DNA from 4 places in the Alicyclobacillus tolerans genome. Region 3 is predicted to be linked to each of the others. Evidence: riboswitches for the same ligand, from Rfam matches in the RefSeq annotation. Region 3 holds a riboswitch; each other region holds the start of a gene.
What was found. A riboswitch is a leader RNA that binds a small molecule or an ion and turns the genes downstream of it on or off. The one in region 3 is predicted to bind cyclic di-AMP.
Positions count from the first base shown of each region.

Region 1: another riboswitch for cyclic di-AMP. It lies ahead of rplS (50S ribosomal protein L19); the one in region 3 lies ahead of ACOJUR_RS05185 (C40 family peptidase).
Region 2: another riboswitch for cyclic di-AMP. It lies ahead of ACOJUR_RS11225 (C40 family peptidase); the one in region 3 lies ahead of ACOJUR_RS05185 (C40 family peptidase).
Region 4: another riboswitch for cyclic di-AMP. It lies ahead of ACOJUR_RS10190 (cell wall hydrolase); the one in region 3 lies ahead of ACOJUR_RS05185 (C40 family peptidase).

Region 1 is NZ_JBMGNK010000002.1:1,498,943-1,504,254, forward strand. Features, by position in the region: gene ACOJUR_RS07380 (hypothetical protein) at 1-1,563, shown strand, start outside; gene ACOJUR_RS07385 (hypothetical protein) at 1,550-2,302, shown strand; cyclic di-AMP (ydaO/yuaA leader) riboswitch at 2,364-2,497, shown strand; gene rplS (50S ribosomal protein L19) at 2,936-3,277, shown strand; gene ylqF (ribosome biogenesis GTPase YlqF) at 3,437-4,327, shown strand; gene ACOJUR_RS07400 (ribonuclease HII) at 4,486-5,124, shown strand; gene ACOJUR_RS07405 (hypothetical protein) at 5,131-5,312, shown strand, end outside.
Region 2 is NZ_JBMGNK010000002.1:2,217,391-2,222,702, forward strand. Features, by position in the region: gene ACOJUR_RS11210 (RnfABCDGE type electron transport complex subunit D) at 1-373, opposite strand, end outside; gene ACOJUR_RS11215 (FAD:protein FMN transferase) at 331-1,314, opposite strand; gene ACOJUR_RS11220 (FMN-binding protein) at 1,315-1,863, opposite strand; gene ACOJUR_RS11225 (C40 family peptidase) at 2,118-2,714, opposite strand; cyclic di-AMP (ydaO/yuaA leader) riboswitch at 2,716-2,837, opposite strand; gene ACOJUR_RS11230 (anti-sigma factor family protein) at 2,865-3,380, opposite strand; gene ACOJUR_RS11235 (globin domain-containing protein) at 3,621-3,992, shown strand; gene ACOJUR_RS11240 (DUF1284 domain-containing protein) at 4,028-4,465, opposite strand; gene ACOJUR_RS11245 (alpha/beta-type small acid-soluble spore protein) at 4,555-4,743, shown strand; gene ACOJUR_RS11250 (FMN-binding negative transcriptional regulator) at 4,860-5,312, opposite strand, start outside.
Region 3 is NZ_JBMGNK010000002.1:1,038,873-1,044,184, reverse strand. Features, by position in the region: gene ACOJUR_RS05195 (hypothetical protein) at 27-287, opposite strand; gene ACOJUR_RS05190 (hypothetical protein) at 498-635, opposite strand; gene ACOJUR_RS05185 (C40 family peptidase) at 827-1,672, opposite strand; cyclic di-AMP (ydaO/yuaA leader) riboswitch at 1,675-1,842, opposite strand; gene ACOJUR_RS05180 (2-hydroxyacid dehydrogenase) at 2,004-2,990, opposite strand; gene ACOJUR_RS05175 (FAD-dependent oxidoreductase) at 3,055-4,317, opposite strand; tRNA gene ACOJUR_RS05170 (tRNA-Gly) at 4,614-4,688, opposite strand; tRNA gene ACOJUR_RS05165 (tRNA-Phe) at 4,724-4,799, opposite strand; gene glpK (glycerol kinase GlpK) at 4,948-5,312, opposite strand, start outside.
Region 4 is NZ_JBMGNK010000002.1:2,024,897-2,030,208, reverse strand. Features, by position in the region: gene ACOJUR_RS10200 (G5 and 3D domain-containing protein) at 1-781, opposite strand, end outside; gene ACOJUR_RS10195 (DMT family transporter) at 923-1,837, shown strand; cyclic di-AMP (ydaO/yuaA leader) riboswitch at 1,933-2,103, shown strand; gene ACOJUR_RS10190 (cell wall hydrolase) at 2,116-2,832, shown strand; gene ACOJUR_RS10185 (C40 family peptidase) at 2,944-3,789, shown strand; gene ACOJUR_RS10180 (DNA-3-methyladenine glycosylase family protein) at 4,165-5,085, shown strand; gene ACOJUR_RS10175 (permease) at 5,094-5,312, opposite strand, start outside.

The sequences.
Region 1 (5,312 bases), 460 kb from region 3:
GTTGAAGATTTTGCTTTGCTTGGCGTACTGGCTGTCATCGTGATTATTGTGCTCTGGCTGACAACTATTCGCATCCAATCGCGCAAAAAATGGATTACTTTCACGCTGTTTGCTCTTTTGCTTGGTCAAGGAATTTCAAGCGTATCCTTTTATCCTACAGGGTTGCGTGTGCTTTTTACTGTCATCATGCTTCTGGGATTGTGTATTTTGGCTATATGGTTTACGAAAGCAGGTTGGAAGACCGTACTGGTTTCTGCGGCTGCAATTTTGCTGGTGAATCTATGGCTTCCCTACAGTGAATGGCCGTTTTTGACACATTTTAAGATCGTAAAATATGGAAAAATGAGTTTGATTCCTGGAGATATTCCTGCATTGCCTTGGTCGACCATTTCAACTCCGCAAGGACCTGCACTTGTCACTTTCAATCGTGTATTACCTAGCAATGCAGAACTTAGTGATTTAGCTAGTCAAGCTACAAGTAAGCCTGACTCTCTGTATAATCTTTTACAGACCGCTCAACACGAGTATGAGTTAATGGAAATACTTTCGGATCACGGCAAAGCAGTAGTTAAACCGCTACCGTTGAGTGATTTAGCTCAAGTTTCACTTTGGAATTTGGTGGCGCCTACATTCCCCTTGTCAGTTTCACATTGGAAGATTGTCAATCAACATGCCATTATGTATTTGACGGCTCCAGTTTCACCTGCCAGCGCCGCAGCATTAGGTTTAGAACCAGCCAGTTATTCAGGCAATTTTCTGGCTTTGGCTGCACAAACCTGGGAGCAAGATCAAGAGCAATGGAATCAATTATTATCTGACGCAAATGTTACACCTGCAAATCCACCCTTGCAGATTCAAGGAGGACTTTTGACCGGAAGTTGGCAAGGTCATACAGTGCAAGTTCCAGTCAAAACGCAAATTATTCTTGGTGAAGGCTCATTTACTCGACCAGGCGCCAATCAGGTATTGCTCGAAGGAGCCAATTTACTGCAAATTGTCAGTTTAACTCAAAATAAAGTAGTAGCTAGCTTCCATGCTTCGTTGACACAATCACTACCGCATGATATTGTGATTGGTCCGCTTACCAAGGGTGGACCAGATGCTATTTTTGTCAACGCTCAAAGAGCCTATATTTTGTCGGTCAATAGTGCAGGACAGTTTCGTACAGTATATGAGGCTCCCCTTGGTTCCTCGTTGCGTTTTGAAGCTGTATTACCTTCTGTTGGAAATCGAGCACCTGAAATTATCACGGATGATCCAAGTGCGATGAGAGACGTGCCAACTCGATATTTCTCTTCTTATCTATATCGAGATCATCAACTTTATCGAAATTGGCGTGTATATCGAACCAACGTTGTCAATGTAGAGCCTGTTCATTGGCAACCAGGTAAGGTTGATTTAGCTCTTTCAATATACGGAACGGGTGAATATTTAATCATTCAACGTTCGTATACGCCAGTACTCCCAGTCTCTATTGGTATTTTTATAATCATTGGTCTCATTGGCTGGGGACTGCGCTTGAATGACAGAAGAAAGCGGGTGAAAGCAGATGAAGTCCAATAAGCTATGGATTGTAGCTGCATTGCTTGGTTGTTTTGGACTGGTTGGATGTTCGCCAAAACCTCTGACCACCTTAAATCAAGTGCCACCCATTTCTTTAGCGAAAACGGATGCTGAAGCATGGCCCATCATTCAGACGGCTATTCACAAGGGGCTTCAACTTCATCAATATCAAATTAAGGCTAGTGTTAATTTAGTTGATAATTCTATAAATCCATCATTTACCGTCTATGGTTCAGTTGAAAAACCAAATGAAGTTTCGTTAGGTGTACATGAGGGAGACACGAATATTCAATTTTTTCAGCAAGGGCAGTCCGCATTCTCGTTTGTCAATGGTCACTGGACACCTTCTGATCCTTTGCCAAGCCCCGATGTATTTCAAACGTATGCTAAAGTGCTAGAAGGTGTAGAGAAGATGGGAACGCCTGTGTATCTGCAGCCTCAACAATATGTGGTAGACGAGTATTGCTGGGTGTTCACCATGATTGTCCCTGGTGTGGATGTGGAAAAATTAGCCACATGGGATGCGGGAGAAGTGTTTCCAGCCAGTTCGCATGTTTTAATGACGGTCATGGTCGGAAAACGCAGTGGTCAAATTCGTGAAGTAGAAACGAGTTCGGTGGGTTCTATATCGGAAGTGGGACCTATACAAATTTCTACAGACACCATTCTGTTTAACCTGAATAAAAAATACGCCAAGGTAAACATTCCTTTGTCACTTGTAAAACAATTCAAAGATTAGAGTTTATATCATTTCAGATATGCTCATCAGTTGGCAAAACAAGCAAAGAGGCATATAATAAAGTATGCCGTCGCTGAATTCCTAAGAGAAGCGGAGAACCCAATCACAGGGGTGAATCATCAGTCTTTCACTGATGTAGGGAATGCCTGCTCCCGAACCCGTCAGCTAACTCCGTAAGCGTTGCGGGCAGTTTTACAATGGTGGCGAGTAATCGTCAATTGTAACTTTTAAGAAATGCTTCTTTTTAGGAATGCCGCGATGGACTTTTCCATCGGGGAGTTGGTAAGCATGAACAAACATGCAGAGCTCCCACAGTGGGAGCGAGATATGGAGATTTTGCATCATTTGAGGAAGATGCGTTCCTCGCAGCAAGCACGGAATTCAGTCTCTAAAATGCTGGACGAAGACAAAAAGCTAAAAGTAAAGTTTTCTACTCGCACGTCTCCATCTTAATACATGCATTTTGAACAGGTAGTCGTACGACTACCTGTTCTATTGTACCATTTTATATTAGGTGAAATTTTTAAAAAATTGACCTTGATGAATTTATATGGTATATTATCGCGCGTGATCTCGACGGTCCGCTGCTTGCAAACAAGCATGAACGTCGAAGGTAAGGGAGGAAAATCCTAGATGAATTTACTTCAAGAAGTAGCGCGGGAACAATTACGTACAGATATTCCTAGTTTCCGCCCGGGAGACACGTTGCGTGTGCACGTGAAAGTTCGTGAAGGTCAGCGTGAGCGTATTCAGGTTTTTGAAGGCGTGGTCATTCGGCGTCGTGGTTCAGCCATCAGTGCTACCTATACTGTGCGCAAAATATCTTATGGTGTTGGTGTAGAAAGAACATTTCCATTACACTCTCCAAAGGTAGAAAAGATTGAAGTTATGCGTCGCGGTAAAGTTCGTCGAGCGAAGTTGTACTATTTGCGTGGATTGTCTGGCAAGGCTGCACGCATTAAAGAAATTCGCTAGTTTAAGCCGTACGCTGATTTGCGTTAGTAAAAGTAAATGCGTTAAGAAAGGGCCGGGTGGCCCTTTCTTAGTTTTAGTATTTCAGTATACGTTTCATCTGTGGTAGTTTATCGGATCTGATTTCAACAGAAAATTATATGTGATGGAAGTGAAAAGATATTGCAAACGATTCAGTGGTTTCCTGGACATATGGCCAAAGCACGTCGGGAAATTCAAGCTTCCATAAAAATGGTTGATGCAATTATTGAGTTAGTCGATGCGAGATTGCCAATGGCCAGTTCCAACCCTTTGCTGAAAGATTTAATTGGAGCACGGCCACGCTTGCTTGTGATGACTCGCAAGGATCTGGCAGATGAAAGCCAAACGAAGCAATGGTTGCAGAAATTTGAACATCAAGGTATTTCAGCTATAGCTGTCGATGCGCAAACGGGTAGTCAAGTACAGCGGATTATTCCTGCTTTAGAAATGGCAGCTAAGGCTAAACGCGAACGGGAAGCGCGTCGGGGCATGCGACCACGTCCTCTGCGTACTATGGTGGTGGGTATACCCAATGTGGGCAAATCATCGTTAATCAATAGATTGGCTAAACGTTCTGCTGTAAAAACAGGTGATCGTCCGGGAATTACAAAAGCCCAGCAGTGGGTACGTATAGGTAGCATTGAATTGCTGGATACCCCTGGAGTGCTTTGGCCCAAAATAGATTCCCCTGAAGATGGGTATCTCTTGGCTATGAGTGGGGCTATAAAACCAGAAATTTTAGATCATGTAGATTTGGCGTTACATGCACTACAATTCTTAATTCGATATTACCCGCATCTGGTTGAAGAACGATGGCAAATTGAAGCGCGCTCCTATGCTTCATATTCTCTCGATGAACCTGAAGGAGCGGAAGCGTTTTTAGATTTGTTTGAAAAAATGACCCGTATGAAAGGCATGTTAATGTCTGGTGCGCGTCCGGATTTAGAACGTATGGCAGAGTCTCTACTTCGTGAGCTGCAGACGGGTAAACTGGGCAGAGTGTCTTTTGAATGGGTACACGGGGAAGAATAGAGTGCTGAGTAGAATGAATCAGCCATTAACGGATAGATTATTATTGATGATCTCGATAGAATAAGCAGTGTCTTTTCAATGTTAAACGGTTGCTAAGTTGATATGGCAAAATTGCTTTTTATTGAAAGGATAAAGTTTGAAAATCAAAGGTGGTGTACATGCTGGTTCGTTCTTGGCAAATGGAACGTTGGCTTGTAGGTTCAAAACAAGTTTTACTTGCAGGAGTAGACGAAGTAGGTAGGGGGTGTTTAGCGGGGCCTGTTGTTGCAGCAGCTGTTATTTTTTCTCCAGATGTTCCAATAGCAGAACTTCAGAGTATCACAGATTCGAAAAAGTTGACCGCCAAAAAAAGAGAGGTTTTACTGGAGAAAATTCAGGAAATTGCTCTCGATATTTCAGTAGGGGCGGCTAGTGTACAAGAAATTGACCATTTGAATATACGTCAAGCTAGTTTATTAGCTATGCAACGGGCTGTTCAAGGGTTAAAATGGACACCAGACTGGGTATTGGTAGATGGAAATGATAGTTTACAAAACAGAGTGAACTCACTAACTCTGTCCGTTATTAAAGGGGATATACGATGCTTATCCATTGGTGCCGCTTCTATTGTGGCGAAGGAATGGAGAGATCGTTACATGAAAAATCTTTCAAAGGAATACCCTTTCTATGATTGGGAAAATAATGTGGGTTACGGCACTTCTCAACATCTTGATTCTATGAATATTTATGGTATTACGCCCCATCATCGTCAATCTTTTTCTCCTGTTCAAACGATAATGAGAAATCGCGAAGGATGACTTTCTGTGAATAAAATATCTCATCCCACATCACCGTCTTCCAATATTTCATCAACTCAACCATCTGCCAAAATTTCTACTGAAAGTCGTACGATAGCTGAAAGAACAAAAAATCCAGCAACCTTGCATCAAGCGACTTCAATTCAAGCTCTTAATGAACCTGAATCGAATACGTTGCATGATTGGCC
Region 2 (5,312 bases), 1.2 Mb from region 3:
TGAAAACAGGTTTTCGACCATGGCTTAAAAGATGTTTTGACACCATAGCCAGTGTCACAGTTGCAAAAATAATCCAAATCGATTCTTGAACTCCTAAAATCAACCCAATAATCCACCCACTGATACATGCTCCATCGGAAAATTTTCGCGGATAGGCACGCCATATGGCTACAATGCCATCGATAAAAACTGCAAAAACGATAGCAATCAGTATATGAAAAATTCCCGTCAATGAGCCACTCGCTAAAAAGTTACTAACAGATAACAGGAGTAGAATGACCATTAAAGTCCCTTTAGGAGTAGACATATATTTTTTTAATGAATGCAAATTTACTTGTTGTTTTCGTTTTGGAACACGTTTGTTTTTTCGCAATGCCAATAGTCCTCCATTTTTTTAGACATTTGCACACTTCCGTCAGATAAAACAAGTAATCCCTCAATACCTGCCTCTTCCAGACGAAGGAATCCTTCTTGAGGGGACAGGAGCATCATCACCGTGGAAAAACCATCTGCCAACATAGCATTTGGAGCCATAACTGTAGCGCTTGCTACATGGTGAGGAGATTGTTTATCTACTCCAGAGATGATGTGATGTTCTCCCTTAATAACGGGACTAAGACGTTCATAGCCTCCAGAAGTGCATACAGACATAGCATCGGAAAAAAGTAAATATCCTATTTTCTTTTCTGGAGAAAACGGATTGCGAATAGAAATCTTCCACGGCTCACCATTAGGTTGTATACCTCTGGCGATCACATCTCCACCAGCATTGATACAAAATCCTGGATATTCAGAAAAACAATGAACTACCAAATCAAGTGCTAGCCCTTTTGCGGTAGCTCCCACATCCAAGAGGAGCGGTTTCATTAAGCGAACGGTTTTTTTCTCCACATCAAGCTTTACATCACGATAGGAAGCATTAAAATCTATGTTTTCGCATAAATCCAATTTGTTTCCTGTCAAATAATTTGTGACAAAACCACCCTTCTCTAGCCATCCACCTATGGTCGGGTCAAATCGTCCATGAGTCATCTTGGCCAATTCTAAACTGAATTGGATAACCTCGAATAATAGAACAGGTACTTGAACATCCTCACCAATTTGTTGTGAAAGACGTCGTAACACACTGTGTTCAAGAAAACGACTGCAGGTTTCCTCTACGATGTTGAAAACTGAAATTGCTTGTTGCAAATTTTTTCTAACATCTTCAGATGAATTACCCTCTATGGAAACCCAAAAATCAACTTTTGTACCTAAAGCAAGCACTTGATGATGATAGAGTTGAAGTTCTTTGCTCAGGATAAATTCCTCCATTTAAGCCTTTGCAGCTTGCAAAGCCTGATAGACAGCCATAGCAAAATCTTGAGTACTTGCTGTGGCTCCAGAGACAATATCAATTTGCCACGTCTGCTTAGCTTCAACTTCGTTTGGTAAAACCGGATCAATAACGGATTGTGGATAATGAGTGGTACATTGAGTGATCTGCACTTGAGTGATTTTTCCATTCTGTATCGTTACAGAAACACCGACGCTACCATAAGCGTTCGTGCCCACTCCTTGGTAAATACCGTCCTTATAAAGAGAACTGCTATCGCTCTTATGTTGAGACTTGTCTGAATTTGATGTTTGATGATTTGCAGAAGTTGTTGTTGATGATAATGCTTTGTGGAATGACCTAGTCTCGTGATGTTCTTTTCCCATTTGATGGAATACCTTGTTGGACTCACTTGCATTTTTTTGATCTAAGATCTGTGGATTTAATGCCTGAACTGTCGGTTCCGTATAGAAAAAACCTGCAGCATAGATGGCTCCTACAGCGGCTGTAGATAATGTTAACCATTTGGATTGAGTAGTTTTGAGCAATCGATAAACACCACTTTCACCCGATTCCTATTCTCCGTCATAGATTAATAAAAGTGGCCTTCTAGGTGTTGAAGTATTTGTCCGATGGTTATGAAGAACTTGTGGAGTCATGAATAAAAAAAAGGGCTTGTCCCCCTGTAATATGTTCTGCCAAATGTAAACAGGAGAAAGAAAAAACCTGTTTATCCATAAGGCAACATATTAAAGTCATCTAAAGATGACGAGAGGAACAAGCCCTATAGAAAGTTTCACTTTTAAAACATACGTTTGACAGTAGTGATGTGATTGTACCAATACGTTCCAGGATGTAAAGGTGCAATACCTACTTTACCCAAACCGCCGCCTTCTTCAATCATCTGACCATTTCCAATATAAATCGCAACATGACCACCATGGTTAAAAATAACCAAATCACCAGGTTGCATATCCGAAATAGGTACCTGCCAACCTACATCGTGATATTGTACTTGCGAAGCTCCACTCATAACATAGCCGAGCGCATGATGATAAACATAGGCTGTAAAATTAGAGCAGTCAAAGCCATACTGACCTCTATCTTCGTTATGCCCCCATCGATAGGGAGTACCTAACTTACTTTCTGCTACTGTCAATATAGCTTGAAACTTCTCTTCTGGTGTCGCGTGAATTCCAGCTAACGGTTGAACAGATGGCTGATAAGTGACTCCTGGAGGTAGTTGACCGTTATACGCCAATTGAGATTTGACGTAGCTATTGCTGGAAAACGAATAAATGGGTGTACGATGATAAGTTTTTGCCATTGCAATTTGACTGGTAGCAGGCAAAAATACTGCAATGGATGTTAAAGCCAATAAGGCTGCTTTTATTTTCATAAAGTCCTCCCCTTGCCTCCGAGGTTAGTTGACGGGTTAGGACGGAGGTCGCCCATGCGCGTTGGCGCATTCACCCCAAATTGTATCCCCCGTACCCTAAATAGGATTCGGCTGTTTTTTGGTTCGGACTTTATGCTAACAAACACTTTGTCATAATTTCATTGCAAAATAGTTAGAAAGAAGTCTATAGTTTTCCAAACGATTTTCTAATTCATGAGCTTTACTCAAAACTGAATCAAATTTCACCGTTACGGAATGAGGTACTTCTCGAGTTACAATTCCCTCAGCTTTGACGACCACTTGATGGGCTGGCAGATGTGCCCAAAATGAAAAGAAAGCAACAGCAATTACCATTAAAGCCGCAATAGATTGGGGTACTTTTATAAAAAAGGAACGAGCTTTTAAACCAAATATTTTACCCATTCGAGATTGATTTTGTAAGTGCCGTTGAGGAAATACATACACTTTAGCATGAGTAAGTAGCGTGTCTGTTTCTGTAATTTGCTGATTCTTGTTTTCTTGAATCATGAGATTACGGTAAGATACATATTCTTCAACTTCTTGCCGACATTTTTCACAATTCTGTAAATGGCGCTCAAAACGTTTATTTTCAAGTTCGGTAAGTAATCCAGCCACATATCTCAAGCTTAAATCACACAATTGCATGGATTGCCTCCCGTCTCCCCCAGTTTTAACCAATCTTTCTCATCATGTAGACCCATTATACGAAAAAACCCCTAAACTTGACCAGTATTTTCTCAATCTCTCTTTTCATTTTTGTAGGAATACTGACTGGATCAAAATTCGCACATCAATGGATTGCTTTATGTCTTGTTTCACCAATAATTTGCATACTGCAGCAAAATTATATACGGTTGAATGAAAAAGCAGGAGGCTTATTGGAGTATGGAAGTTAAATCTATTTATGAAGCGATTGGCGGTCAAAATACAATAGCCAATCTGGTTGACATATTTTATACAAAAGTCCAAAAAAATGAACTCCTACGTCCTCTATTTCCAGAAGACATAAAACCTGTGCGTGATAAGCAATTGATGTTTTTGACTCAATTTTTTGGAGGGCCTTCGCTTTATACAAATATGTATGGTCATCCAATGTTAAGAGCCAAACATCTTGCACATCCTATTACTCAAGCTCATGCGAGCGAATGGATACGTTGTATGGAAGAGTCACTCAATCAAATTGGGATAGACCATTCTGTTCAGGAATTTATGTTAGAACGACTTCGATTAACGGCTCAACATATGATTAATCGTTGAAGATTGGAATGCTTAAAAAATGAAAAAATCAGATTTCAAACTGACTTTTTCGGGAGTGGTAATAATGAATAACCTTCCTTAATTCTTTGAACTCCTTCTTCACAAACTCCATAGGAGCGCCAACTGCACGTACTACAAAGTACGGCTATATCCGAAGGATGCATATGCTGACGAATTCTACTTTCAACTGACTGCCAAGCCAGTTTTTGACCAGAGTGTAATCCTAATTTAACTAGAATCTGTTGATCGCGATCTGCAACATTTTTATCTTCACAATGATAACATTGATTATCAGGAAAATAATGACACAATTCATCTGGTCCCGTGACAATAAGTACTTCTGTTTGTGGCTCTATTCTCAATTGGTTATAAACATTCTTCATATGCTCCACGAATTCTTTTGAATAACCCATTCCTCGAAAGCCAAGCATGCATAAAAGATGATGTCCGCGCAATCGAATCAAATCTGTCACCCTTCGATTTTTTAATCTGTGTATAGAAAACTAAACTTCTCACATAATAACTTTGCAGTCCAAAATCATTTTTGAAAGGGGAACTGAAAATGGCAAACAACAACGAAAAACTCGTACCAAGCCGTGCCCTGGATCAGATGAAATGGGAGATTGCAAATGAGTTTGGTGTTAATCTCGGAGCAGAAACGACTTCACGTCAAAACGGCTCCGTAGGTGGGGAAATCACCAAACGTTTGGTCGCATATGCAGAAAGTCAATTATCCGGCCAAATGAAGTAAGCAAGGAAAACCTTTGGTTTAGAAAATAATTCTTAGCGAGCCTATCCATACACACGGATAGGCTTTCGCGTATAATAAGGATATTCCTTCCCACTGTCATTTGAAGAAGATTGATTTTATTTTTGAACAATATTTTTCTGCATCCAGCGAGCAACTTGGACGTCATTCCAATCATTTTTCGCCTGTAATTGTTCAATTACACGTTGTTGAACAGCTAAAGGTTTATTCTGACTCAATTTTTTGCAACCTTCAACTAAATCAATCTCAACTTTAAAACCTACAATAGCTTTCATCATTTGTTGATAATAATGCTGCTTAGAATCCATAGGAAGTTTTGAATGTGGTTCATATGCATATATCAGTTTTTCAAGAATTTCTTCTAACTCGATTTCGTCTTTAACCAACCGACAGGTTCCTTGAATATGTACAGCCACATAGTTCCAAGTTGGTACCGATTGAGGAAGATCATACCATTCCGGTGAAATGAATGCATGCGGGCCAGAAAAGATACATAAACAAGGGCTACCATCCATTGCTCTCCATTGAGAGTTGGCTTTGGCCATATGCGC
Region 3 (5,312 bases):
CATGCACTGCTAACTTTAGCAAGTATTCAAAGCTTTAGCGCTCCAATGGGTCGAGTTATTTTTTTCCCTCTTAAAAAGCGCCCTAGTTCATCTCTTCTAGCCAAATAACGTTGTCCACATTTTTCACACTTTAAAATTTCATTCGTATAATGACGAAAAGACCCTTTAAATGGCTTGTCCGCTTTGCCACTCGGGCGTATTTGACGCATATATTCATGAATATGGTGCTCAACGACTGTTAGCGGAGATTTACATTCACGACATTGAGGAACTTGATAAGAAACCAAGTTGGCAAACCTCCCTACATAAAATCAATATCAAAAGATGAATGCGATATTTTTTTGCTCTTTCTCCATTAAGTCCGCTATGTAATCAACATTTTACTGACGCATGTTATCGATTCGCTTTGTTTTGACATTTTCCTGTCACAACCAACGTTTCCAAACAAAAATCGGGAGAGACAACCCTGTCTTCTCCCGCCGGCGCTAGTTTTACACTTAATACAGTGCACCGCAGGCTCCACCGCAGCCACAGCCACAACCTGCTGCTTTGACAGTTGGGACAAGCAAGAAGAACAAAACAAAGATAATGAGAAATACGACTGCCCACTGTGTGTATCCACCAAATACACCCATGATTGACAACCTCCTTCTCGGCACATTTCACAGTATGGTATGACTTGTTGCCAAAAGCCTGAAACGGTTTATGCCTAGCATAAAAGGAGTTGTCCATGCATAAATAAGGAGTGCATTCACAAACGATGCACTCCGAACCCTTTTTTCAAATCAAATACAGCCAATTTCAATCACATTTCAAGACCATTAGATTAGTATATTCTTGTAGCACCAATATAATGGGGAGCCCAATAATACTCATTGTAAAGCGAAGCGATTTGAACACCTGAAGTTGGAGTTTGTGCGCTGATGAATTCACCGTCACCTAAATAAATGCCCACATGGGAAGGTCCATGTCCGTCCGTGTCAAAAAACACCAAATCGCCCGGTTGCAAGTCAGATTCAGAAATATGTACACCCTCTGCAAATTGTCCATAGCTGGTTCTATCAACATAGATACCAAAATGCGCATAGACAAACTTGACAAAACCAGAGCAATCAAAGCCACTGGGACTCATTCCACCATACACATAAGGGTAGCCGACATACTGCCTGGCGTACTGGGCAATCTCTTCTCCTAATACGGCCTCTGACAAGTTGGTCGACATGGGTCCACCACTACGAGCACTGAGATTATCCGTAGCATAAGATGAAGATGGGCCGTTTAATTGAATTTTTTCTCCTACATGCAAGATGGAATTGTTGGTGAGGTGATTCCATTGCTCAAGCTGACTGAGGCTAACACCATGCGCTTGACTGATGGACCAAAGACTCTGTCCGGGTTGAACGGTTACCACTTGTGTAGAAACTGTTGCAGGTTGCAAGTCGCCAGCAACATCACTGGTCTCTACTTCCAAATGCTGACCAGGAAAGATCAGGTCTCCACTGAGATGATTTAAAGTTTTCAAGCTGGCAACAGATGTGTGATAGCGTTGAGCAATAAGGTAGAGGGAATCTCCGGGTTGAACTGTGAAAGATGTGGTGGCGGCAAAAACGACAGATGTGTTCATGGCTGCAAACGCAGCAAAAGACAGCGCAAATTTAACTGTTTTTTTCACACTTAAGCTCCCTGTGCACCTACGAGGTTAGTTGACGGGCTCGGGCCGCAGCTTGTGAGCGCCCTACCAAAAAAGCATAGAAAAAATAGAATATTCAGCTCTTTAGGATTCGCCCCAAAAAAGAATGTCCCCCGTCCCCCGACGCCAAGAGGGTTCGGCGTTTTATGTCGACGTCTGGCGGAAGTATACCGAAATATCGCTTGGTTGGTCAATCCTTTTTACCATAAATTAGCCACCTCATGAAAATTTTTTTCTATTTAAATAGACTTGCCTTGATTGGACAAGAAGAAAGAGCCATCAAGAAGTTGGATTGATCGCTGTTGGACAGTGACTATTTACCATCCCATACTTCAGGATTAACCATGTGCGGTGGCTTTTCGCCAAGCAAGGCGCAGCGTAAATTTTCTGCTGCCAATAGTGCCATTGCTTTGCGTGTTTCCACTGTCGAACTCCCGATGTGAGGTAAAGTGACAACTTGGTTCATATGTAAAAATGGATGATTTGATGGCAAGGGTTCGTTCTCATAAACATCAAGACCTGCTCCGCGAATCCAACCATTTTGTAAAGCGAAAATCAAAGCCTGTTCATCTACTACTTTCCCTCGGGCTACATTAATCAAATATGCGTTTGGTTTCATTTGCTCTAACTGTGATCGACCAATCAAATGAACCGTTTCTTCAGTCAGTGGGGTCAATACAACTACAAAATCACTCGTCTGCAAAAGATGGGCTAAATGAACATAGTGCACATGCATGGTGTTCTCAATATCTGACCGGCGTCTCCGATTGTAATACAGAACGCGCATACCAAAACCCAACGCTCGGCGTGCTACAGCGGTGCCGATTCGTCCCATGCCTACAATTCCTATTATCCTCCCATACACATCTGTACCCGCCAGCAAATTCGGAACGTTAGCATGCCATTGCCCAGATTTGACGAAAGCATCCGCCTCAGGTATGCGTCTTGCTGCGGCGAGAAGTAAGCCAAAGGCTAAATCTGCTGTAGTTTCAGTCAGAACATCAGGAGTATGGGTGCCAACCACTTTCTGTTTCGCCATTTCCGATAAGTCGAAATTGTCATACCCTACAGCTATGTTGCTTACTACTCTTAAATTTGGTGCTTGATCCAATAAATTCTTGTCAATCGGAACGCGTGGATATACAAGCAGGCCATCCACATCTTGCAATCGTTCCAGCAATTCAGACAAAGGCGTAACAGCATTTTCTTTGGGGGTATAGACAACTTCAAAATCTTGCCGCAGCATGTCAATCGCTTCTACAGCTACCGTATCAGGCACGTATACTTTAGCTTTGCGCACAGCGAATTCCCCCATTTTCTGAAGTTCTGCAGATAGTCTTTCTAGCTTGCTAGCCTCAACGGGATTATATCAAAGCTCCCTGCTGAATCAGTTCCTGACGAATAGCAGTGACATCATACTTCTTTGTAGCCGCGTAATAGGCAGCTGCTACTCCGGCAGCATGGCCAGTGGCAAATGCAGTACCCATGACTCGAACAGATGCAAAAGCTAATGCATCACAAGAAATAATTCGGCCGGCACACCAAAGATTTTTGAAACCACGTACGGTGAGTGAACGCAAAGGTATGTCGTAGTATGCTTGATTCTTAATGGAAAGATATTCCGCTGGTTTTCCCGGTCGATGAATCTCAATGGGCCAGCCACCCCGTGCTACTGCATCATCATGTCGAATACCGTTCACAACATCTTCACCGGAAAGTATGTAATTGCCAAGTACGTGTCTGGTTTCACGCACTCCCATAGCTGGACCTGTTTGCACTAAATAAGCGTTCTCAAATCCTGGGATATACTTGCAGAAGACGTCCATATACTCCCACGCCTGTTTTCTTGCAGAAATTTCTGCTTTGGTCAATTGAGCAGATTGCAAGGCATCCACGTCCTCATCCGCAAACATCGCCAAAACATCCCCAGACTTAGGCAGACGCAAAAGCATACCACGCTCTTTACTTAAATGATGATAACCTTCTTGCTTGGCCTTCTGAATAGCTTGCTCGAATATGGACTTGTCCAGCGAAACTGATGGATGGACTCCACCAATACGCATCACCAATGTACTTGCTTGTACCATGCCTTCCGGACTACCCTGAACAACTTCTGCTCCGGACAAGGCTGACAAGTCAGCATCACCACTTGCGTCGACAAACGCCTGCGCTGATATCCTCAATTTTCCCGCATGATCGTAGCCAATGACCGTTGATACGCAGTCTCCACTGCGCTCCACTTCAATCACCTGACAATGTAGTAAGGGCGTCACACGATGTTGAAGAACGAGATCGTCCAATGCCAATTTCGTTAATTCACTATCGAGTGGAACTATAACGTTTCCAGTGCGAGGATTGCGATAAGGCTCCCGATATACGCCATATCTACGCAGCCGTTCAAGCAATTCATTTCCTACTCCACCTACGACTTGCAATAGAGGATCTTGCTGAGCAAAGAAACCACAATAGGTTAACACGGAACTATGCGTCGCGGCACCGCCAAAGTAAGGATTTTTCTCCAGAAGCAAAGTGGATGCACCCATTCGCGCTGCGCCTACCGCTGCCGCTACTCCTGCCGAGCCACCGCCCACCACGACCACATCATACGTTACATTACGGTCGTGCACTCATACTTCCCCCAATCATTTGCACTACTTCATCCTATGAATCCTATTCTTTTTTATGACCTAGTCATAATTCTAACTCAATTGTCTGCAAAATGGAAAACAGACACTAGGCATATATGGATCATTATGGGAGAGAAATAAAAAACAGCTTCCTGAGTCCAAGAAGCTGTAGGGAGTCATAACGAGCATTATTCTTTTGGAGCGGAAGACGGGATTCCGACGCGTGGGCGACAGTCCACGCTAGTCCCCGAAGGGGGGAACCCTTGGGTGAGAATCCTGCTTGCCGCGACTGCTTTTGGAGCGGAAGACGGGATTCGAACCCGCGACCCTCGCCTTGGCAAGGCGATGCTCTACCCCTGAGCCACTTCCGCACATTTCATCTCTTACGCTCTGCCTTACACGACACTGGTGGCTCGGGACGGAATCGAACCGCCGACACGAGGATTTTCAGTCCTCTGCTCTACCGACTGAGCTACCGAGCCTTTTAGAGTGACTTTACAAACATATCACAAAGCCCTTTTTAATTCAACTGCAATTTGGCTTTCACAAAGAAAGCCGCAAACCTGTACCCTTGACAAAAGTCGGTTACCTGGTTGCGGCTCATTCGTCTCTCAACCAAAATTCATCACATTATTCTTCATCACTTTCCCAATGCATGGTTCTCTTCACTGCTTTCTGCCAGCCCTTATATAAGTTCGATCGCGTTGTTTCCGCCATTTCTGGCTTGAATACTCGATCAAGATCGACCGTTTTAGTCACTTCTTCCTTTGTCCAAAATCCTACAGCTATACCTGCTAAATAAGCTGCACCAAGCGCTGTCGATTCAGTGATGCGTGGACGTTCCACAGGTACACCAAGAATATCCGCTTGAAATTGCATGAGGAGATTATTGGCTACTGCACCTCCATCAACTCGTAATGATTTCAACAAAATGCCGGAATCCGACTGCATGGCATCAATGATATCCTTTGTCTGATAAGCTAATGAGTCCAATG
Region 4 (5,312 bases), 990 kb from region 3:
TACAGATGTCTATTCGATCTCCCTGAATAGCGCCTCCCGTATCGGCAGCAATTAAGTCTCCAAATCCAGGGATATAGACCACCGAACCGAGGGGGATGACAGACGGATCGACCGCGATAACGCCTGGTTCAGCAGGTCTTCCTGTTGCAGTAATTCCGCCTGCAACGTATGCCGTAGCAACCACCGTTAAAGTTTCGGCACTTTGCAAATTATTGCTGCTTCTCGTACTGAGCGTACTTTCAGGATTAGATTGATTGTAAGTTTGGGATTGAATAGGTGGTAAAACTGGAGCAATCCCTTCTAAGAGAACACGGGGAGTTGGGGGGCGGATGGTTTGAACGTGTTCGGCCTGTTGCAACATACGACCATCTAAAAAAACGCGCACCTGTTTAATCTCAGCAATGCCTTCTTCGCCAGAGTGCAAGACGTGGTATTGACCTACTGGCAAACGAGTTGTTTTTTCTATAAAGGTTTCAAATGGTAATCTTCGTTTGCTGATGGTGGTTACCACATGTTTTTGCATAAACCGATGGTCTGTATGAAGACTTGTCATGAACGATTTTTTAGAGTTTTCTTTTTTTTGTAATCTAATTTTTAGCCATTGTGATTTATTTTGCGCCTGTAAATTAGAATTTTCATTATTGATATAAATTGAATTCGCTTTCGGAAACAGGGTAGTAGTTTCCTGATGAGAAGCAGGAACCAATGTAGTAGCTCCATCGGCAATCAGCGAGGCAATCAGAGCTGAAATGGTTACCGGCATCATACCTGGCTTAAGCAATTGCTCACCCCTATCGAAAAATAATGAATTGGATTGGCTGGTTTGTCATTCAGACTATGCACCAGCCTCTCTTTTCATGACAGAGTTTTTACCGTATCTTTAGGTTTGCAGTTCTCGTTTGGGAAAAGAGGCACAATACATATGAATAAACCTATAGCTTTGATTTCTTTAATCCTAGTTACATTGGTTTGGGGAGTAACATTTACTTTAACGAAATCAGCACTTTCGGATGTACCTGCCCTGCCACTTTTGGCGATCCGCTTTCTATTAGCTAGTTTTTGTATGCTGCCCTTCGTGTTTTGGAAACGTGACCTGCGAAAACAAATGAATTGGCAATCGACGTGGATAGGTGCAGGAATTGGTCTGGTATTAATGCTTGGTTATGCCTTGCAAACTTTTGGACTAGAGACTACTTCACCCGCAACAAGTGGCTTTTTGACAGGACTTTCAGTGGTCATGGTACCGTTTATCAGTTCGGTTATTCAGAAAAAAAAGAGAATGGGTGTCCGTGTCTGGGTGGGAACATGGTTCGCAGCAGGCGGTTTATATCTACTTTGTGGACCAGGATTAATTCATATGCAACCTGGCATCCTGGAAGGTTTATTTTGTGCGTTGTTTATGGCGTTACAAATCGTCATGGTAGAAAAGGCAGCCCCTTTCATCTCACCTCTCTATCTGGCTTTTGTTGAAATTGCAACCATGTCAATTTGTTTTTCAATATACTCCTTTTTGGTCTACCCTCATTCAGTATGGAATCTGGCAAATTGGTTGCAGCCCAAAGTGGTTATTTCTCTGCTTGTCAACGGCATTATGGGTACCTCTATTGCTTATTGGATTCAAAATGTTGCTCAACGTTATTTGAGCGCTTCTCAATCTGCAGTTATTTTTACGTTAGAACCGGTATTCGCTGCTCTTGTGGCTTGGCTTTTAGATCAGCAGAAGTTAGGTTTCTTCACATGGTTCGGAGCTTTTTTCATTTTGCTAGGCATGTGGTTGAGCGATACTTCCATTCGATGGAAACTAACATGGAAAAATCATGATGAAATCAGTCAATGAGGTAGAAAAATGATAATGTTTATATAAAAAATGGTAATCAAGTAAATTATTTTAGAATGAATTCAATAATTTTTTATGTTAGCTTGTTAGTAATCTTCTGCTTCAAGCCGAATCGCTGATAGCAGCGTACGGGGGATTTTCAGTATGAAGGTGCGGGAATGATGCAATTGCCCGATCGCCTTCTAGGGGTGAATCCAAATTTGGACAGGCGTACTCGATCGCCTGAACCCGACAGCTAACCTCGGAGGCAATTCTCGAGAGGGAGTCGTTTACACATTATGTTGAAAAAACAATTTTTAAAGAAGCGAACTTTGCAAATCGCTGCTCCGGTCGTAGCAGTATCTTTTTTTGCGGCCACACATATGACGGTTGCCCATGCAGATACGATGTCAACGTACACCGTACAAGCAGGCGATACATTATGGAAAATTTCTCAAGCCTACCATATCTCTCTAGCTTCATTGGAAGCAGCTAATCCTCAGGTCACTCCGCGCGATATGTTGATTGGCACAGTACTGAATTTGCCAGTCTCAAGCCGTACATCTTCTTCTATTGTGGCCAACACCAACCAAATAAATTCAAGTTCATCTCCAACCGCAAATGCTGATGATTCAGAGGCTACGTACAATAGTAATCTATATTGGTTAGCCCATTTAATTTCTGCTGAAGCTCAGGGTACCCCGCTCAATGCTCAAATTGCAGTGGGGGATGTTGTCTGGAATCGTATGCAAAATCCAGATTACCCAAACACTGCTTATGGGGTAATATTCCAGAAAACGAACGGTTATGCGCAGTTTACTTGTACCACGAACGGTTTTATCTATCAGACTCCTGTGGCTAGCGCTTGGACCGCTGCCGAAGATGTGTTGGACAACCATGAAAATCTAGTACCTAATGCGTATGTTTTTTATAATCCATCCAAAACCGCTTCTAACAGTTGGGTCTGGGATCAACCAACCATTGAACAAATTGGGCCGTTTATTTTTGCACAGTGATGATTTTGTAGAAAGCCATCACTGGTTAGATTTTTAAAAAGTTTATATTTTATTTGCTAAACTTATATAACAGAAAATTTTAAATAATAAAATAAAAAAGAGGTGCATTTTGTGAAAAACAACAGATTTGCCAAATGGTTTTGGCAAGGCGCTGGCGTCTTGGCAGCTGCATCAACAGTTCTCGCCTTTGTTCAGCCAAACGAAGTTTGGGCTGCAAATCTGTCGTCCAATTCCAGCGAATATGTAGAGACGAATCACGGTTGGGTAGACATGTTTCGCTCACCATCTATCTATTCTCCTGTGGTAGGTAAATTAGAATTATCGGAGCAAGCACCGTTGGTAAAAAAATATAACAACTACTGGTATGAGGTTGATTGGCAAGGTCAAGATGTTTTTTTGACCACGAGTAGCAGGTTTGTCCATCTGGTAACAACCGATAGTACTCAAACAGTTGCTCCTTCTTCAACAAACACTGCATCATCGGATCTTTCAGCAAATACGACTGTAAACACAAATGGATTGAGTTCTGCAACCTCTCCTTCGTCATCTTTGCCAGAGTGGAAAATAGAGGCTAACAAAGTGATTGCTGTAGCCCGTACCCAACTGGGTGTCCCTTATTGGTGGGGGCATCAGGTTCCTGGTGTAGGTTTTGACTGCTCAAATTTTACGGCTTGGGTTTATCGGACTGCTCTTGGCATCCGCTTTTCATCGTCGTCCGTATATCAACGTTATCATGTAGGAACACCTGTTCCACTGTCGCAAATTCGTGAAGGAGATTTGCTTTTCTTCCGAACAGCCAATAACCCGACAGGTGGAGGACATGTGGGGATTTATGAAGGTAACGGAATGCTCATTGAAGAAGGTGGGGGATACGGAAAAGTAGTCCAAGTTCCACTGTATTCGACTTGGTTTGGGCATGCTTTAGTTTTTGCTCGCCAGGTCATTCCTAACTCCTAACCAGATGTTTGTCAATCGGGCGAATGTCCATGGCATAAATCTGGACTGCTACGTACTGTAAGAGCAGAAACCGCTCAAGGGAGGTGCTCTTAGATGTACGGAGTATTTGGAGGATATACTCGCTGGGCTGTAGTATTTCTCATCATCTTTGTGCTCTTTATCCTGCTCGTGCCCTATTCGGTAACTACCTGCACCACAACACCGGTTGCGTAATTTAACAATTTTTACAAATTCAGAACAAAAAACTGTCCCTGCAGGGGCAGTTTTTTGTTTCAAAACAGGAAGGACAATGAGAGATTTGCTGAACAGTTTGGAATTCCTTAATCTATTGATGAGACGTTTCTCATCACTTCCGTCTGAAAAGGAGATCCGTTCATGATTTTTCTTGTTGATCTTCCCCAACCGTTTGATTGGGACGCTACCATAGAGCGGTTTGCCGTTCGAGAAGATATTACAGTCCATGTTCAGGACCATACGCTCATTCGTACTTTTTGGACGGGAAATAAACCCATTGTTTACCGTGCTTCCGCAGTCAAAAGCCGCTGTATGGATAGTGTGTTGAAGATAGAGACCAATCGCAACCTTTCTTATCAAGAACAAACAGAATTGAAGGCACATTTGGCACTCACACTCAGTTTTACAGACGACGTAGAAGCGATGTATGAGACATTGCAACATACACCTGCAGCCATACTTTTTGAACGCTTTCGCGGGTTGCGTCCAGTACACGATCCAACGCTTTTCGAATCGCTCATCCGTACCATCATCGGGCAACAGTTAAACACTAAATTTGCTGCCACTCTTGTGAATAGGCTGGTTCGATTAGCGGGTGATCACGTTGAAAATCCATTTGTAGAAGAAATTTTCACTTTTCCAGCCGCAGAATCCTTATTGCGATTTTCTGTGGATGATTTACGGCAAATACAATTGAACAATCGCAAGGCCGAGACAATACTCAGCATTGCTCGAAGTGTGGTTGAAGAACAACTGCCGCTTGAAAAATGGCGTGGTATTTCTCGCGAGGAGTGGTTTGAGCGTTTACTGCCGGTGAAGGGAGTGGGTTTCTGGACAGTGGAGTGTCTGCTGCTTTTTGGGGTGGGAATGCTTGATGAATGGCCAAGCGCAGATGTGGGATTGCAGAAGGGTCTTGCCAATCTTCTTATTTTGCCGGATCGTCCCAATCTTGATGAAACCAAGCGACTCGGTGAGATGTTTGCTCCTTTTCGCAGTTATGTCACTTATTATGTATGGCACAGTTTACGTCATCCATTACCAGGCCATACGTCAAATAGATAAATGGGTGTTTAAGTTAGGAATATTTTAGAAATCCATTCAAGGAGGAGACCACCTATAATCGAAACAATAAAAGAGACAACTGCTCGTAATATCGTATAGGGAACTCCAAGAAAAGGAAATTCAGCAGGTATGCGTGGTAAAGAGACAAGCTGCCAAGATGTAAGAAAACTGAAAACCGCCCCTGGAGCTGCTTTGGCGTTTAAAAGTCCAGCGGCTAAAGGATAAAC